3 regions of the Pseudomonas sp. GNP014 genome follow, and region 2 is predicted to be linked to each of the others. Evidence: predicted binding sites of a transcription regulator. Region 2 holds the regulator's gene; each other region holds the start of a gene.
The links. The regulator FliA, encoded in region 2, starts transcription of late flagellar genes. The targets are predictions, from matches to a motif close to CTAAAGTTTNNNNNNNNNNNGCCGNTAA.
Positions count from the first base shown of each region.

Region 1: the regulator FliA is predicted to act here: its motif matches at 2,826-2,853, upstream of ACXX9E_RS06270 (methyl-accepting chemotaxis protein).
Region 3: the regulator FliA is predicted to act here: its motif matches at 2,913-2,940, upstream of ACXX9E_RS07435 (methyl-accepting chemotaxis protein).

Region 1 covers NZ_JBTGUS010000001.1:1,340,542-1,345,348, reverse strand. The annotation lists gene ACXX9E_RS06280 (amino acid adenylation domain-containing protein) at 1-191, shown strand, start outside; partial or broken gene ACXX9E_RS06275 (SRPBCC family protein) at 214-680, shown strand; gene ACXX9E_RS06270 (methyl-accepting chemotaxis protein) at 829-2,709, opposite strand; rRNA gene rrf (5S ribosomal RNA) at 3,040-3,155, opposite strand; rRNA gene rrf (5S ribosomal RNA) at 3,262-3,377, opposite strand; rRNA gene ACXX9E_RS06255 (23S ribosomal RNA) at 3,528-4,807, opposite strand, start outside.
Region 2 covers NZ_JBTGUS010000001.1:3,004,458-3,009,264, reverse strand. The annotation lists gene ACXX9E_RS13520 (chemotaxis protein CheA) at 1-1,697, opposite strand, end outside; gene ACXX9E_RS13515 (protein phosphatase CheZ) at 1,734-2,522, opposite strand; gene ACXX9E_RS13510 (chemotaxis response regulator CheY) at 2,541-2,912, opposite strand; gene fliA (RNA polymerase sigma factor FliA) at 3,080-3,820, opposite strand; gene fleN (flagellar synthesis regulator FleN) at 3,817-4,647, opposite strand; gene flhF (flagellar biosynthesis GTPase FlhF) at 4,764-4,807, opposite strand, start outside.
Region 3 covers NZ_JBTGUS010000001.1:1,624,537-1,629,343, forward strand. The annotation lists gene ACXX9E_RS07425 (class 1 fructose-bisphosphatase) at 1-155, shown strand, start outside; gene ACXX9E_RS07430 (DUF924 family protein) at 159-761, shown strand; gene ACXX9E_RS07435 (methyl-accepting chemotaxis protein) at 945-2,837, opposite strand; gene ACXX9E_RS07440 (hypothetical protein) at 3,119-3,373, shown strand; gene ACXX9E_RS07445 (lipocalin family protein) at 3,405-3,974, shown strand; gene ACXX9E_RS07450 (formimidoylglutamate deiminase) at 4,097-4,807, opposite strand, start outside.

The DNA of each region.
Region 1 (4,807 bases), 1.7 Mb from region 2:
CCGACAACGCGCTGTTCGGCGTGCTCGGTTTTTACCTCAACGGTTTCGAGGAAGACATTGGCGACATCTCCCTGATCGGCCACGCCAATGCTGAGGCCGGCGTGCAGCAGATGGGCGCGCACTACCCGGAAAAATCCCCGGCGCTGCTGCGCCGCGGCTGCGATTACCTGAAAGAAATCAACTTCATCTGATCCATCAACAAGGAGCTACACCATGAGCACTCTGCAACCCGACACCCTGATCAAAAACCCCCACGGCTGCCACGTTGTATCGTCGGTGGAAGTGCCGGCAGACGCCACGCAGGTCTGGGCTGTGGTCGGCGACTTTGGCGGTTTCGAGCGGTTTATTCCGGCGCTGTCGCACATCGAAATGACTGGCGAAGGCGTGGCTTCGCTGCGCAAGAAATTCTTCAAGGATGGCAACGTGGTGGTCGAGCAACTCAACTCCCGCGATGAGCAGGCGCGGAGCATGACCTGGACGACGATCTACAACACCCTGGGCGTGGCCAATCTATGGGCGGCGATGAATGTGGAATCGCTGGGGGCGGAAAAGCGCGGGCGACCTGGACGATCATTGCCGAGCCGGCCAGCGGCGGTGAGGAGGCGCTACCGGGGTTCAAGGACTTTGTGCAGGGGTTTGCCGATGATGCAATGGGGAATGTGCTGAAGCTGTTTGTTTAAGGCTTTGCACAGGCGGTGAGTGAACCACCGCTTTCGCTGGCAAGCCAGCCCCCACAGGATTCGAGTCGTTCACACATATTGTGTTCGCCAAAAATCCTGTGGGAGCGGGCTTGCCCGCGATTGAACGATAACGCGGTCTGACGGGTGGTCAGATCTTGAAACTGTCGACCAACTGCTTCAACCGGTTGGCCTGCTGCGACAACGCATCACAATCCTTCAACGTCTCGTTGAGGTTGGCCACGCTCTGCTGGTTCAACAGGTTGATCTGATTGACGTCAACGTTGAGGGTCTCCACCACAGCCGTCTGCTCCTCGGTCGCGGCGGCCACCGACTGGTTCATGCCGTCGATTTCACCGATACGCTGGGTCACGCTGACCAGACGCAAGCCGGCCTGGTTGGCCACCTCAACACTCTGCTCGCTGGATGCCTGACTGGCATTCATGGTGGTCACCGCTTCACGGGAGCCGACCTGCAGCGACGTGATCATCTTGTGGATTTCTTCTGCCGACTCCTGGGTGCGATGGGCAAGGTTGCGCACCTCGTCCGCCACCACCGCAAAACCACGGCCAGCCTCACCGGCCCGCGCGGCTTCGATAGCCGCGTTGAGTGCCAGCAGGTTGGTCTGCTGCGAAATGCCTTTGATCACATCGAGAATGTGGCCGATGTTGTCGGTGCTGGCGTTCAGGGTTTCGATCTGCGTGCACGACAGGCTGATTTTCTGCGACAGCTCGGTCATCGCCTGAATGGTCTGCTCCACCACCTGACGACCGTCATCGGCCTGTTCGCTGGCGCCGCTGGCGTGCTGCGAAGCATCGGCCGCGTTGCGGGCGATTTCCTGGGTGGCGGCGCCCAACTGGTTGATCGCGGCAGCGACGCTGTTGGTGCGCGCACTTTGTTCGTCGGAACCGACAATGGACGCATTGGACGACGCCATTACCCGCTGCGACAGGTCGTGTACGTGACGGGTTGCCGACGACACTTCGGAAATCGACGCGTGAATCCGTTCAACGAACTGGTTGAACGCACTGCCCAGTTCGCCAAATTCGTCTTTGCTCTCAACCACCAGACGACGGGTCAGATCGCCTTCGCCCTGAGCGATGTCCTGCATTGCGCGACCCATGGTGGTCAACGGACGCATCAACACATTGATCAACAGGCTCAACAGCAGTGCAATCGCGGCCACCGCCACAAACATTGCGATCAGTGCCGAGGTACGGAACTGACTGAGGGCTGCGTAGGCTTTATCGTGATCAATCGACAGACCGATGTACCACTGCGCATTCGGCAGGTCGCTGACCGGGGTGAACGACAGGATGCGTTCCTGACCGTTGAGCACCACGTTCTGATTGCCCTTCTCGATGCGCACACCGGCATTCGGGTAGATGTCTTTCAGGTTTTTCATCACCTGATCTTTATCCGGGCTGACGATTACCTGACCGTCGGCGCTGACCAGGAACGCGTGACCGAGGCCACCGAAGTCCACCGAGTTGATGATCTTTACCAGGGTTTCCAGGCTCAAGTCACCACCGACCACACCGAGCAATTCGCCGTTCTTTTTTACCGGCATGGCGATGGTCACCACCAGACCACCGACAGCGGCCATGTACGGCGGCGTCAGCATGGTTTTATCGGCGGCGACGGCTTGCTTGTACCAAGGGCGCTGACGCGGATCGTAACCGTCCGGCATCTTCGCGTCAGGGCGTTGGGTGAATACACCATTGGCCTGGCCGACGTAGGTGAACTGGAAGTTGGAGGTGAAGGCCGGCTGATCGACCAGACCGGGGAAGTCAGCGTCCTTGCCCTGGTGGGCGACGTTTTGCGCAAGGTTTTCCAATACCAGAATCCGCCCGCTCATCCAGTTCTGCACGCTGCTGGCAGTCAGGTCACCCGCCTGCTGTACGGAGGACTGGAGGTTCTGGCGAATGGTGTTTCGCTGCAGATAGTCGTTGTAGAGGGTGAACAGAGCGAACGCCAGGACCACGACGCCCGAAGCGGCCAACAGGATTTTATGGCTGAACTTGAGATTCATTTCATGGGACTTCTTATGCCAAAAGTGGGGATGCGTTCCGGATGCAACATTCCATGTACAGAGCAGGCAGCGTTCTTCTTGGCCGCTCTACTTTGGTGCACGCATGTCTCACCAGTCTTTCGGCACGGTTCAGAGAAATCTTAGGGTTGTATGGGAAATGGACGGCATTTAGGTCAGATTCCCGCCGAACGGCGCACTAGAGCGTTTGCCGCACCTTGCGATGAGCGTTGACCGGGCGACAATTGAACATTCTTTGATCGCCTGATCTTGGCAGGCTCTTAAACGACAAAACCCCTGTCTGCGTTAGCAGACAGGGGTTCTGAAATTTAATCTTGACGATGACCTACTCTCACATGGGGAAACCCCACACTACCATCGGCGATGCATCGTTTCACTTCTGAGTTCGGGATGGGATCAGGTGGTTCCAACGCTCTATGGTCGTCAAGAAATTCTGCATCTGGCCCGTCAACACGGTAAACGAGCCAGCAAAATTAGGTACTTCTACTAAAACAAAACCCCAACTGCTTTCGCAATTGGGGTTTCGGAATTTAATCTTGACGATGACCTACTCTCACATGGGGAAACCCCACACTACCATCGGCGATGCATCGTTTCACTTCTGAGTTCGGGATGGGATCAGGTGGTTCCAACGCTCTATGGTCGTCAAGAAATTCGGGTACTGACTCGCGACCATCTGGCCTCGCTTCAGCAAATCGGGTATGTGATACAGGTGTCTTGTGAGCAGCGCGAACTTTCGGTTCGTTTCGTCTTCACACACCGCAATCTGCTCTCTTCGACGCAAATTGCTTGGGTGTTATATGGTCAAGCCTCACGGGCAATTAGTATTGGTTAGCTCAACGCCTCACAGCGCTTACACACCCAACCTATCAACGTCGTAGTCTTCGACGGCCCTTCAGGGAACTCAAGGTTCCAGTGAGATCTCATCTTGAGGCAAGTTTCCCGCTTAGATGCTTTCAGCGGTTATCTTTCCCGAACATAGCTACCCGGCAATGCCACTGGCGTGACAACCGGAACACCAGAGGTTCGTCCACTCCGGTCCTCTCGTACTAGGAGCAGCCCCTCTCAAATCTCAAACGTCCACGGCAGATAGGGACCGAACTGTCTCACGACGTTCTAAACCCAGCTCGCGTACCACTTTAAATGGCGAACAGCCATACCCTTGGGACCGGCTTCAGCCCCAGGATGTGATGAGCCGACATCGAGGTGCCAAACACCGCCGTCGATATGAACTCTTGGGCGGTATCAGCCTGTTATCCCCGGAGTACCTTTTATCCGTTGAGCGATGGCCCTTCCATACAGAACCACCGGATCACTAAGACCTACTTTCGTACCTGCTCGACGTGTCTGTCTCGCAGTCAAGCGCGCTTTTGCCTTTATACTCTACGACCGATTTCCGACCGGTCTGAGCGCACCTTCGTACTCCTCCGTTACTCTTTAGGAGGAGACCGCCCCAGTCAAACTACCCACCATACACTGTCCTCGATCCGGATAACGGACCTGAGTTAGAACCTCAAAGTTGCCAGGGTGGTATTTCAAGGATGGCTCCACGCGAACTGGCGTCCACGCTTCAAAGCCTCCCACCTATCCTACACAAGCAAATTCAAAGTCCAGTGCAAAGCTATAGTAAAGGTTCACGGGGTCTTTCCGTCTAGCCGCGGATACACTGCATCTTCACAGCGATTTCAATTTCACTGAGTCTCGGGTGGAGACAGCGCCGCCATCGTTACGCCATTCGTGCAGGTCGGAACTTACCCGACAAGGAATTTCGCTACCTTAGGACCGTTATAGTTACGGCCGCCGTTTACCGGGGCTTCGATCAAGAGCTTCGCGTTAGCTAACCCCATCAATTAACCTTCCGGCACCGGGCAGGCGTCACACCCTATACGTCCACTTTCGTGTTTGCAGAGTGCTGTGTTTTTAATAAACAGTCGCAGCGGCCTGGTATCTTCGACCGGCATGAGCTTACGGAGCAAGTCCTTCACCCTCACCGGCGCACCTTCTCCCGAAGTTACGGTGCCATTTTGCCTAGTTCCTTCACCCGAGTTCTCTCAAGCGCCTTGGTATTCTCTACCCAACC
Region 2 (4,807 bases):
GCGAAGATCAGGTTGTAGCACTCGGTATCGCTCAGGCGATCGGCCGCGTCCTTGTCCATCACACCGCGTTTTACCGCGATCGAACGCAGGACGTTCGGGTCCATGCCCTTGCCGTCGTCGGAGATCGACAACAGGATGTGGTCGCCTTCCTGCTCGGCCGCCAGCACCACGCGACCGCCACGGGCCTTGCCCGACGCTTCGCGTTCTTCCGGCGACTCGATGCCGTGGTCGACAGCGTTGCGCACCAAGTGGACCAGCGGGTCGGCCAGGGCCTCGACAAGGTTTTTGTCGAGGTCGGTTTCTTCACCCACCAGTTCCAGGTTGATCTCTTTCTTGAGCTGACGCGCGAGGTCGCGAACCAGACGCGGGAAGCGCCCGAAGACCTTCTTGATCGGCTGCATCCGGGTCTTCATCACCGCGGTCTGCAAGTCAGCCGTGACCACGTCGAGGTTCGACACGGCCTTGGACATGGCTTCGTCGCCGCTGTTGAGACCCAGGCGCACCAGGCGGTTACGCACCAGCACCAGCTCGCCGACCATGTTCATGATTTCGTCGAGACGCGCGGTGTCGACTCGCACGGTGGTCTCGGCTTCGCTCGCCGGTTTTTCCGGTGGCGGAGTTGCTGGAGCACGAGCCGGCGCCGGTGCAGCAGCGGCAGCCGGTTTTGGCGTTTCAGCTTTTGGCTCAGGCTTGGCAGCGGCCTTCGGCGCGGCGGCCGGAGCCGCTGCAGCCTTGGCGGCAGGCGCGGCGACTGTCGACGCGGAGCCGGCCGTCGCAGCGCTTGCATCGAACTTGCCTTTGCCGTGCAGCTCGTCGAGCAGCGATTCGAACTCGTGATCGCTGATCAGGTCGCTGCCGGCAGCAGCGGCTACCGGTGCGGCAGGTGCCGCCGGTGCCGAGGCGATCGCCGACTCCAGCGCTTCCACGGCGAAGTTGCCCTTGCCGTGCAACTGATCAAGCAGTGCTTCGAATTCGTCGTCGGTGATGTCCGAGCTGTCGCCCGCCGCTGGGGCCGCAGGCGCTGCCGTCGGTGCAACGGCGTCAGGTGCGAACTGGCCTTTGCCGTGCAACTGATCGAGCAGCGACTCGAACTCGGCATCGGTGATTTCATCGCTGGCGGCCGCTTCGGCAGTTTGCACCGGCGCAGCAACGACCGGGGCTTCGGCTTCGGCCTTGACGGCGTTCAGCGAGTCCAGCAGTTGTTCGAATTCGTTATCGGTGATGTCGCCCGAATCGCCGGAATCGCCTTCGACGACCAGTTCTTCGATCATCTCGGCCACCGGTGAAGCCGGGGCTTCATCGGCCGTTTGCGGCTCGGCCAGACGCGCCAGCGCGGCCAGCAGTTCCGGGGTGGCGGCGGTGATCGGGGCACGTTCACGGACTTCGCTGAACATGCTGTTCACCGCGTCCAGTGCTTCGAGCACCACGTCCATCAGTTCGGCATCAACGCGGCGTTCACCCTTGCGCAGGATGTCGAACACGTTTTCGGCGATGTGACAGCACTCCACCAGCTCGTTGAGCTGAAGGAAGCCGGCGCCCCCTTTTACAGTATGGAAACCGCGAAAAATTGCGTTGAGCAGATCTGCATCATCCGGGCGGCTTTCCAGCTCAACCAGTTGTTCGGACAGTTGCTCAAGAATCTCGCCGGCCTCAACCAGGAAATCCTGAAGGATCTCTTCATCGGCGCCGAAGCTCATTAATGGGGTGCTCCTACAGGTCTAAAAACCTAAAACTCAAAATCCAAGGCTGGATAGCAAATCGTCCACATCGTCCTGACCGGACACAACGTCTTCTCGTTTATCGGCATGAATCTGCGGACCTTCACCCTGCGAGAGATGTTTTTGTGGATCTTTTTCTGCAAGCATCGCGGCGCGGTCATGTTCGATGCCCGCAAAGCGGTCCACCTGACTGGCCATGAGCACGAGTTTGAGCAAATTGCTTTCGACTTCGGTGACCAGTTGGGTCACGCGCTTGATCACCTGACCGGTCAGGTCCTGGTAATCCTGGGCCAGCAGGATGTCGTTGAGGTTGCTCGACACCGCACGGTTGTCCGTGCTGCTGCGCGACAGAAAACCGTCGACCCGACGCGCCAGTTCGCGGAACTCTTCAGCCCCGACCTCGCGACGCATGAAGCGACCCCAATCGGTGCTCAGGGCCTGGGCTTCGTCAGCCAGGCCATTGACCACCGGGGTGGCGCTTTCCACCAGATCCATGGTGCGGTTGGCCGCGGCTTCAGTCAGCTTGACCACATAGCCCAGGCGTTCGGTGGCGTCGGTGATTTGCGACACTTCCTCGGCCTGCGGCATGTGCGGATCAATCTGGAAGTTGACGATCGCACTGTGCAGTTCGCGCGTGAGCTTGCCCACTTCCTGATACAGGCCGCGGTCACGGGTCTGATTGAGCTCATGGATCAGTTGCACAGCGTCGCCGAACCTGCCTTTTTCAAGGCTCTCGACCAGTTCGACCGCGTGTTTTTTCAGGGTCGACTCGAAATCGCCCTGTGAAGATTCGTTATGCTCCATAGCTCCCCCGCGCGTTCATCAGCCGATGCGTTCGAAAATCTTCTCGATTTTTTCTTTCAGCGCCTGAGCCGTGAAAGGTTTGACCACGTAGCCGTTCACACCGGCCTGGGCCGCTTCGATGATCTGCTCACGCTTGGCTTCTGCCGTCACCATCAGCACCGGCAGGTGCTTGAGTTTTTCATCGGCACGCACGTGGCGCAGCAGGTCGATACCGGTCATGCCCGGCATGTTCCAGTCCGTTACCAGAAAGTCGATGCTTCCGCTGTTGAGCACCGGAATGGCAGTGGTGCCATCGTCGGCCTCGACGGTGTTGGTGAACCCCAGATCACGCAGCAGGTTCTTGATGATCCGCCGCATCGTTGAGAAGTCATCAACGATGAGGATTTTCATGTTCTTGTCCAATTCGACCTCCAAGCAGTCTTAAACGCGCCCAGCACCTGGACGCGCCATTTCAATCAATCCGGCGTAGCACTCGAAGACTGTCTGGAGCACAACAGAGCAAGACCGGTGCCGTTCATCACCGCACCAGCCTCGTTCGCAGTGTCCCCACACTGCCTTCAGCGCGCTCGCCACTCCCCCAAACGCCCCCGCAAGCGGGCCGCGCACTGGCTGTGTAACTGGCTGACCCGCGACTCACTGACGCCAAGGACTTCACCGATTTCCTTGAGGTTCAGCTCTTCGTCGTAGTACAGCGCCAACACCAGTCGCTCACGCTCCGGCAAATTGGCAATCGCGTCCGCCAGTGCGGCCTGGAAACGTTCATCTTCCAGATCGCGTGACGGCTCAAGATGAGCACTGGCGCCATCCTCGTGCAGCCCTTCGTGTTCGCCGTCCTGCAACAGGTCGTCGAAACTGAACAGGCGGCTGCCCAGGGTGTCATTCAAAATCCCGTAGTAATCGTCGAGACTCAATTGGAGTTCGGCCGCAACCTCGTGATCTTTAGCATCACGGCCGGTTTTAGCTTCAATTGCCCGAATTGCGTCGCTGACCATACGGGTGTTGCGGTGAACCGAGCGTGGCGCCCAGTCCCCTTTACGGACTTCATCGAGCATCGCGCCGCGGATTCGAATGCCCGCGTACGTTTCGAAACTGGCGCCTTTGCTGGCGTCGTATTTGGTCGAGACTTCGAGCAGACCGATCATGCCGGCCTGAATCAGGTCTTCGACCTGCACACTGGCCGGCAAGCGTGCCAGCAAGTGGTAGGCAATGCGTTTGACCAGTGGCGCGTAACGCTCGATCAACTCGTATTGCGCGTCGCGTGCCGACTTCTTGTAGTAATTCATACCGCTGGCGGTCATAGCACTGGTCCTGCCGTTTGCTGCACGAGGCGCTCGACGAAAAATTCCAGGTGGCCGCGCGGGTTCGCCGGCAGCGGCCAGGTGTCGACCTTCTGGGCGATGGCCTTGAACGCCAGGGCGCACTTGGAACGCGGAAAGGCTTCATAGACCGCACGCTGCTTCTGCACCGCCTTACGCACGCTTTCGTCGTAAGGCACGGCGCCGACGTATTGTAGGGCCACGTCAAGGAAGCGATCCGTGACCTTGGTCAACTTGGCGAACAGGTTGCGCCCTTCCTGCGGGCTCTGGGCCATGTTGGCCAGCACGCGGAAGCGGTTCATGCCGTAATCGCGGTTGAGCAGTTTGATAAGCGCGTAGGCGTCGGTAATGGACGTCGGCTCGTCGCAGACCACCAGCAACACTTCCTGCGCGGCGCGTACAAAACTGACTACCGAGTCACCAATACCCGCAGCGGTGTCGATCACCAGCACGTCGAGATTGTCGCCGATGTCGCTGAACGCCTGAATCAGGCCGGCGTGCTGCGCCGGGCTCAGGTGCACCATGCTCTGGGTGCCGGAAGCGGCCGGCACGATGCGGATCCCGCCGGGGCCCTGCAACAGGACGTCGCGCAGCTCGCAGCGGCCTTCGATCACGTCGGCCAAAGTACGTTTGGGGGTCAGTCCCAGCAGAACGTCGACGTTCGCCAGCCCCAGGTCGGCGTCCAGCAGCATGACCCGACGGCCAAGCTCTGCCAGCGCCAGAGACAAGTTCACTGACACGTTAGTCTTGCCGACGCCACCTTTGCCGCCGGTCACCGCGATCACCTGTACGGGATGCATGCTGCCCATGTTATTTCTTTACCTTGTCTTGCATAGACGGAGGCCACATTACTGGCTGCGCGTTCACAACCGGAACAATGCATGGCAGGCCATCGATGTAGGTACAAAAACTGTTCATGAATACCTCAGCCTACCTGCTTGGTCGGGCTGTGATAGATATCAGCGAACA
Region 3 (4,807 bases), 1.4 Mb from region 2:
CGATGTCGTTCCTGGTGGAACAGGCCGGCGGCGCGTCCACCGACGGCCACCAGCGCATCCTCGACATTCAGCCCGAAGGCCTGCACCAGCGCGTAGCGGTGTTCCTTGGCTCGAAAGAAGAAGTCGCCCGCGCCACGGCCTACCACAAGGAATAAACCATGCACGCGCCTTGGCAGCCGTTGCTCGAGTGGTGGTTCGGACACGCCGAATCACCTGACGAGATTGCGGCTGACAAAGGCAAGTTGTGGTTCGGCAAGAAAGATAGCCAAGACCTCGAAGCGCAGACGCGTTTCGGGGTCTTTGTCGATCAGGCCCTCGCCGGCGAATTGACCGAGTGGACGCAACGTCCCGAAGGTTGGCTGGCGGTGGTGCTGCTGCTCGATCAATTGCCGCGAATGATCTTTCGCGACTCTCCCAAAGCGTTTTCCGGTGATCTGCGCGCGCAGAAACTCGTCGCCCAAGGCATTGCGGCGGACTTTGACCGGCAGTTGAAGCCGATCCAGCGGGTATTCATTTATCTGGTGTTCGAACACTGCGAAAACCTCGCGGTGCAGAACGAAGCCGTTTCACGGTTTATGGATCTGGTGGCTGAACAGCCGGAAGCCGAGCGGGCGGTGTTTGCCGATAATCTGGATTACGCCGAGCGGCACCGCAAAGTGATTGCGCGGTTTGGCCGGTTTCCGCATCGCAATGCGGTGTTGGGGCGGGAGTCTACGGCTGAGGAGTTGGTGTTTCTTTCTGAGCCTGGGTCTAGATTTTAAGAGCTTTCCCTCACCCTAGCCCTCTCCCGGAGGGAGAGGGGACTGATCGAGGTGTCTGGGCTTGATACATCGACCTGAGATATCGAGTCGAACTCAGGTTTTGAACAGTGTGAAGATCGGCTCCCTTTCCCCCTCGCCCCCCTGGGGGAGAGGGTTGGGGTGAGGGGGTAAAGTCCTTGACCTTCAGATCCTGAAACTGCCCACCAACTGCTTCAACCGCGCCGCCTGCTGCTCCAGATCCGAGCACGCCCGCAGCGTTGCCTGCAGGTTCTCCACACCTTCCTGGTTCAGCGTGTTGATCTCGTTGATATCGACATTGATCGACTCGACCACTGCGGTCTGCTCTTCGGTCGCGGTGGCCACCGACTGGTTCATGCCGTCGATCTCGCCGATGCGCTGGGTCACGCTGCCCAACCGCTCGCCGGCCTGGTTGGCGATGCCGACGCTGCTTTCGCTCTCGCGCTGGCTCTCGGTCATGATGTTCACCGCCTGGCGTGCGCCGACCTGCAGCTCTTCGATCATCTTCTGCACTTGTTGCGCCGAATCCTGGGTACGGTGCGCGAGGTTGCGCACTTCGTCCGCGACCACGGCGAAACCACGCCCGGCTTCACCGGCACGGGCCGCTTCGATCGCGGCGTTGAGCGCCAGCAGGTTGGTCTGCTGCGAGATGCTGGTGATCACTTCCAGAATCTGGCCGATGTTTACCGTGTTGCTGTTGAGAGTTTCGATGTTGCCGCAGGAGTCGCTGATTTTTGCCGACAGTTGCTGCATGGCGTGGATGGTTTTATCTACCACCTGCTGGCCGTCGACCGCCAGGCTGCGCGCATCGCTGGAGTGCTGCGAGGCGAGGGCGGCGTTTTGCGCGATTTCCTGGGCGGCGGCACCGAGCTGGTTGATCGCGGCGGCCACGCTGTTGGTGCGGCTGGCCTGCTGGTCAGAGTTGTACATCGACGAGTTCGATGCGGCGACCACGCGCAGGGCGACTTCGTTGACCTGGCCGGTGGCCGAGGACACTTCGCGGATCGAGGTGTGAATGCGCTCGACGAAGCGGTTGAACGAGGTGCCCAGTGCGCCGAACTCGTCGTGGCCGTGGATCACCAGACGCTTGGTCAGGTCGCCCTCGCCTTCAGCGATATCGTGCATGGCGCGGCCCATGGTCAGCAGCGGTTGCATCAGCACGCGGATCAGCATGCCGAGCAAGGCGATGATGATCACCACGGCAATGACCATGGCGATCAGCGCCGAAGTGCGGAATTCACTGAGCATCGAGAACGCGGTGTCTTTGTCCAGCACCAGCGCCACGTACCAGTCGGCCGATGGCACGCCGTTGACGTGGGTGAAGGAGATCAGTTGAGTCTTGCCGTCGAACTCGACTTCTTTCAGGCCCGGGCTGACCTTCGGCGCGCCGTTCGGATACGCCTCGGCGAGGGTCTTGAGCACCAGTTTGCTGTCCGGGTGGATGAGGATCTTGCCCTCGCTGCTGACGATGAAGGCGTGGCCGTGGCCGCCGAAGTTCAGCGAGTTGATGATCGCGCTGACGCTGCTCAGGTCGATGTCTGCACCGGCCACGCCGAGCATCTGGCCCTGGCGCTGCACCGGGGTGGCGACGGTGATCACCAGTTTGCCCGACGAAGCGGCGATGTACGGTTCGGTGACGATGGTCTGCTGCGCGCTGTTGGCCGCCTTGTACCAGCCACGGGCGCGCGGGTCGTAGTCCGGCGCGCGGTTGCCGGCGGGCACCGAGAACATCACGCCGTCGACACCACCGAAGTAGCTGAGCTGGAAATTGCCGGTGTAGGCGGGCAGGTCGATGATGCGTTTCAGGCTGGCGGGTGCATTACCGTCAACCGCCACTTGCTGCGACAGCGATTGCAGCAACTGAATCCGGCTTTCCAGCCAGGTCTGGATGTTGCTGGTGGTCAAGCTGCCCAGTTCCTGCATCGACGCTTCGGTGCTGCTGCTCAGGGCTTCGCGTTGTCGGTAATCGTTGAACAAAATGAAACAGGCGAACGCAATGGCCACCACGAGGGCGGCAGCCAACAAGATCTTGTGGCTGAATTTCATGTTTCTGGTCATCGAATGAACTACCGCGAGGGGACTGGTCAAGAAAGGGCGGCAATTTGCCACACTCGGGGGCTTTGCGCTGCTCTTATTTCGACCGCGGCGCGCCAAAGATTAGGCGGTTTTCGTGAAATGCGACGAAATGCGCACCAGGCCCACAAGGTGTCTGATTTATCGGCAAAAGCCAGACGGGCGGGCTAATAAATAGCCGTCCGTACAGGGAACCAGAAGAAGGTTTTCTCTTCTAAGCTTCTGGTTGGCACCCTGCCATCCCCCCTCGTTCCAGGAGTTACACCATGTCGCTGCGATCTATCGCCCTGTTGTCGTTTTGCGTGCTGTTGGCCGCATGCAGCAAGGTCAACCAGGAAAACTACTCGAAGCTCTCGGCCGGCATGGCCAAGGCCGAGGTTGAGACCTTGCTCGGCAAACCCACCGACTGCTCGGGCGCGCTCGGCATGTCCAGTTGCACCTGGGGCGACAAGAACAGCTTTATCAGCGTGCAGTACGCCGGTGACAAAGTGCTGATGTTTTCCGGCCAAGGCCTGAAGTAAACCGGGGCTTCGCGCCCACGGAGAAGAAAAAATGAAGCGGTTATTGTTGATCCTTTTTGCCGGCCTGGTGTTGGCCGGCTGCGCCACTTCAGGCGTCGACCCGTTGGCGCCGAAGACGGCCAACAGTGTCAATCTCAAGCGTTACCAGGGCACCTGGTACGAACTGGCGCGCTTGCCAATGTACTTCCAGCGCAATTGCGCGCAATCCGAAGCCCATTACACCCTCCAGCCTGACGGTAACGTCGCGGTGCTCAATCGCTGCCTGACGTCGCAGTGGCAGTGGGAAGAGGCCAAGGGCAAGGCTTATCCACAGGTGCCGGGCAAGACCGACAAGCTGTGGGTCGAGTTCGATACCTGGTTCTCGCGGCTGATTCCGGGTGTGGCGAAAGGCGAATACTGGGTGTTGTACGTCAGCGATGACTACAAGACTGCCATCGTCGGCGATCCGAGTCGCAAGTACATGTGGCTGTTGTCGCGCACGCCGACCGTCAACGGTGTGGTGCGTGAAGAACTGCTGAGCAAGGCGCGGCAGCAGGGGTATGACACCACGCGATTGATCTGGCGAACGTCGGATCGGCAGATGGCCAAGACTTCGAATTAAGCATCGCCACCAATCAAAATGTGGGAGCGAGCTTGCTCGCGAAAGCGGTGTATCAGTCAACATTTCAGTCGACTGATACGGCCTCTTCGCGAGCAAGCTCGCTCCCACATTTTTGTTTTGTGTCAGCCTAAAAGGTCGCGCAGGACCTGGGTGAAGGCGCGGGCGCTGTCCTCTTCGCCGGCATGCCGGCCGTCACGCACCACCCACTGGCCGTTGATCAGCACATCGCGCACCTGACGATCGCCACCGGCGAACAACCACCGATTCAAGATCCCGTCACCCGTGGCCGTGGCCAGATACGGATCGTTACCATCGAGCACAATCCAGTCCGCACGCTTGCCAACCGCCAGCGCACCAATCGGTTGCCCCAACGCCTGCGCACCACCGTCCAGCGCTGCGTCATACAACGTACGCCCGACCATCGGCTGATCCGCGCCATACAAACGGTTACGCCGCTGATCACGCAAGCGCTGGCCATATTCCAGCCAACGCAATTCCTCGACCACGCTGAGCGACACATGGCTGTCGGAACCGATACCCATACGCCCGCCCTGGGCGAGGAAATCCACCGCCGGGAAAATCCCGTCGCCGAGGTTGGCTTCGGTGGTCAGACACAGGCCGGCGATGGCGCGACTCTTGGCCATCAGCGTGACTTCTTCCGGGTTGGCGTGAGTCGCGTGGACCAGGCACCAGCGCTGATCGACTTCGGTGTTTTCGTAGAGCCATTGCAACGGACGCCGTCCGCTCCAGCTCAGGCAGTCATCGACTTCCTTCTGCTGTTCGGCGATGTGAATGTGCACCGGGCACTGTTGGTCGCTGGCGGCCAGCACTTC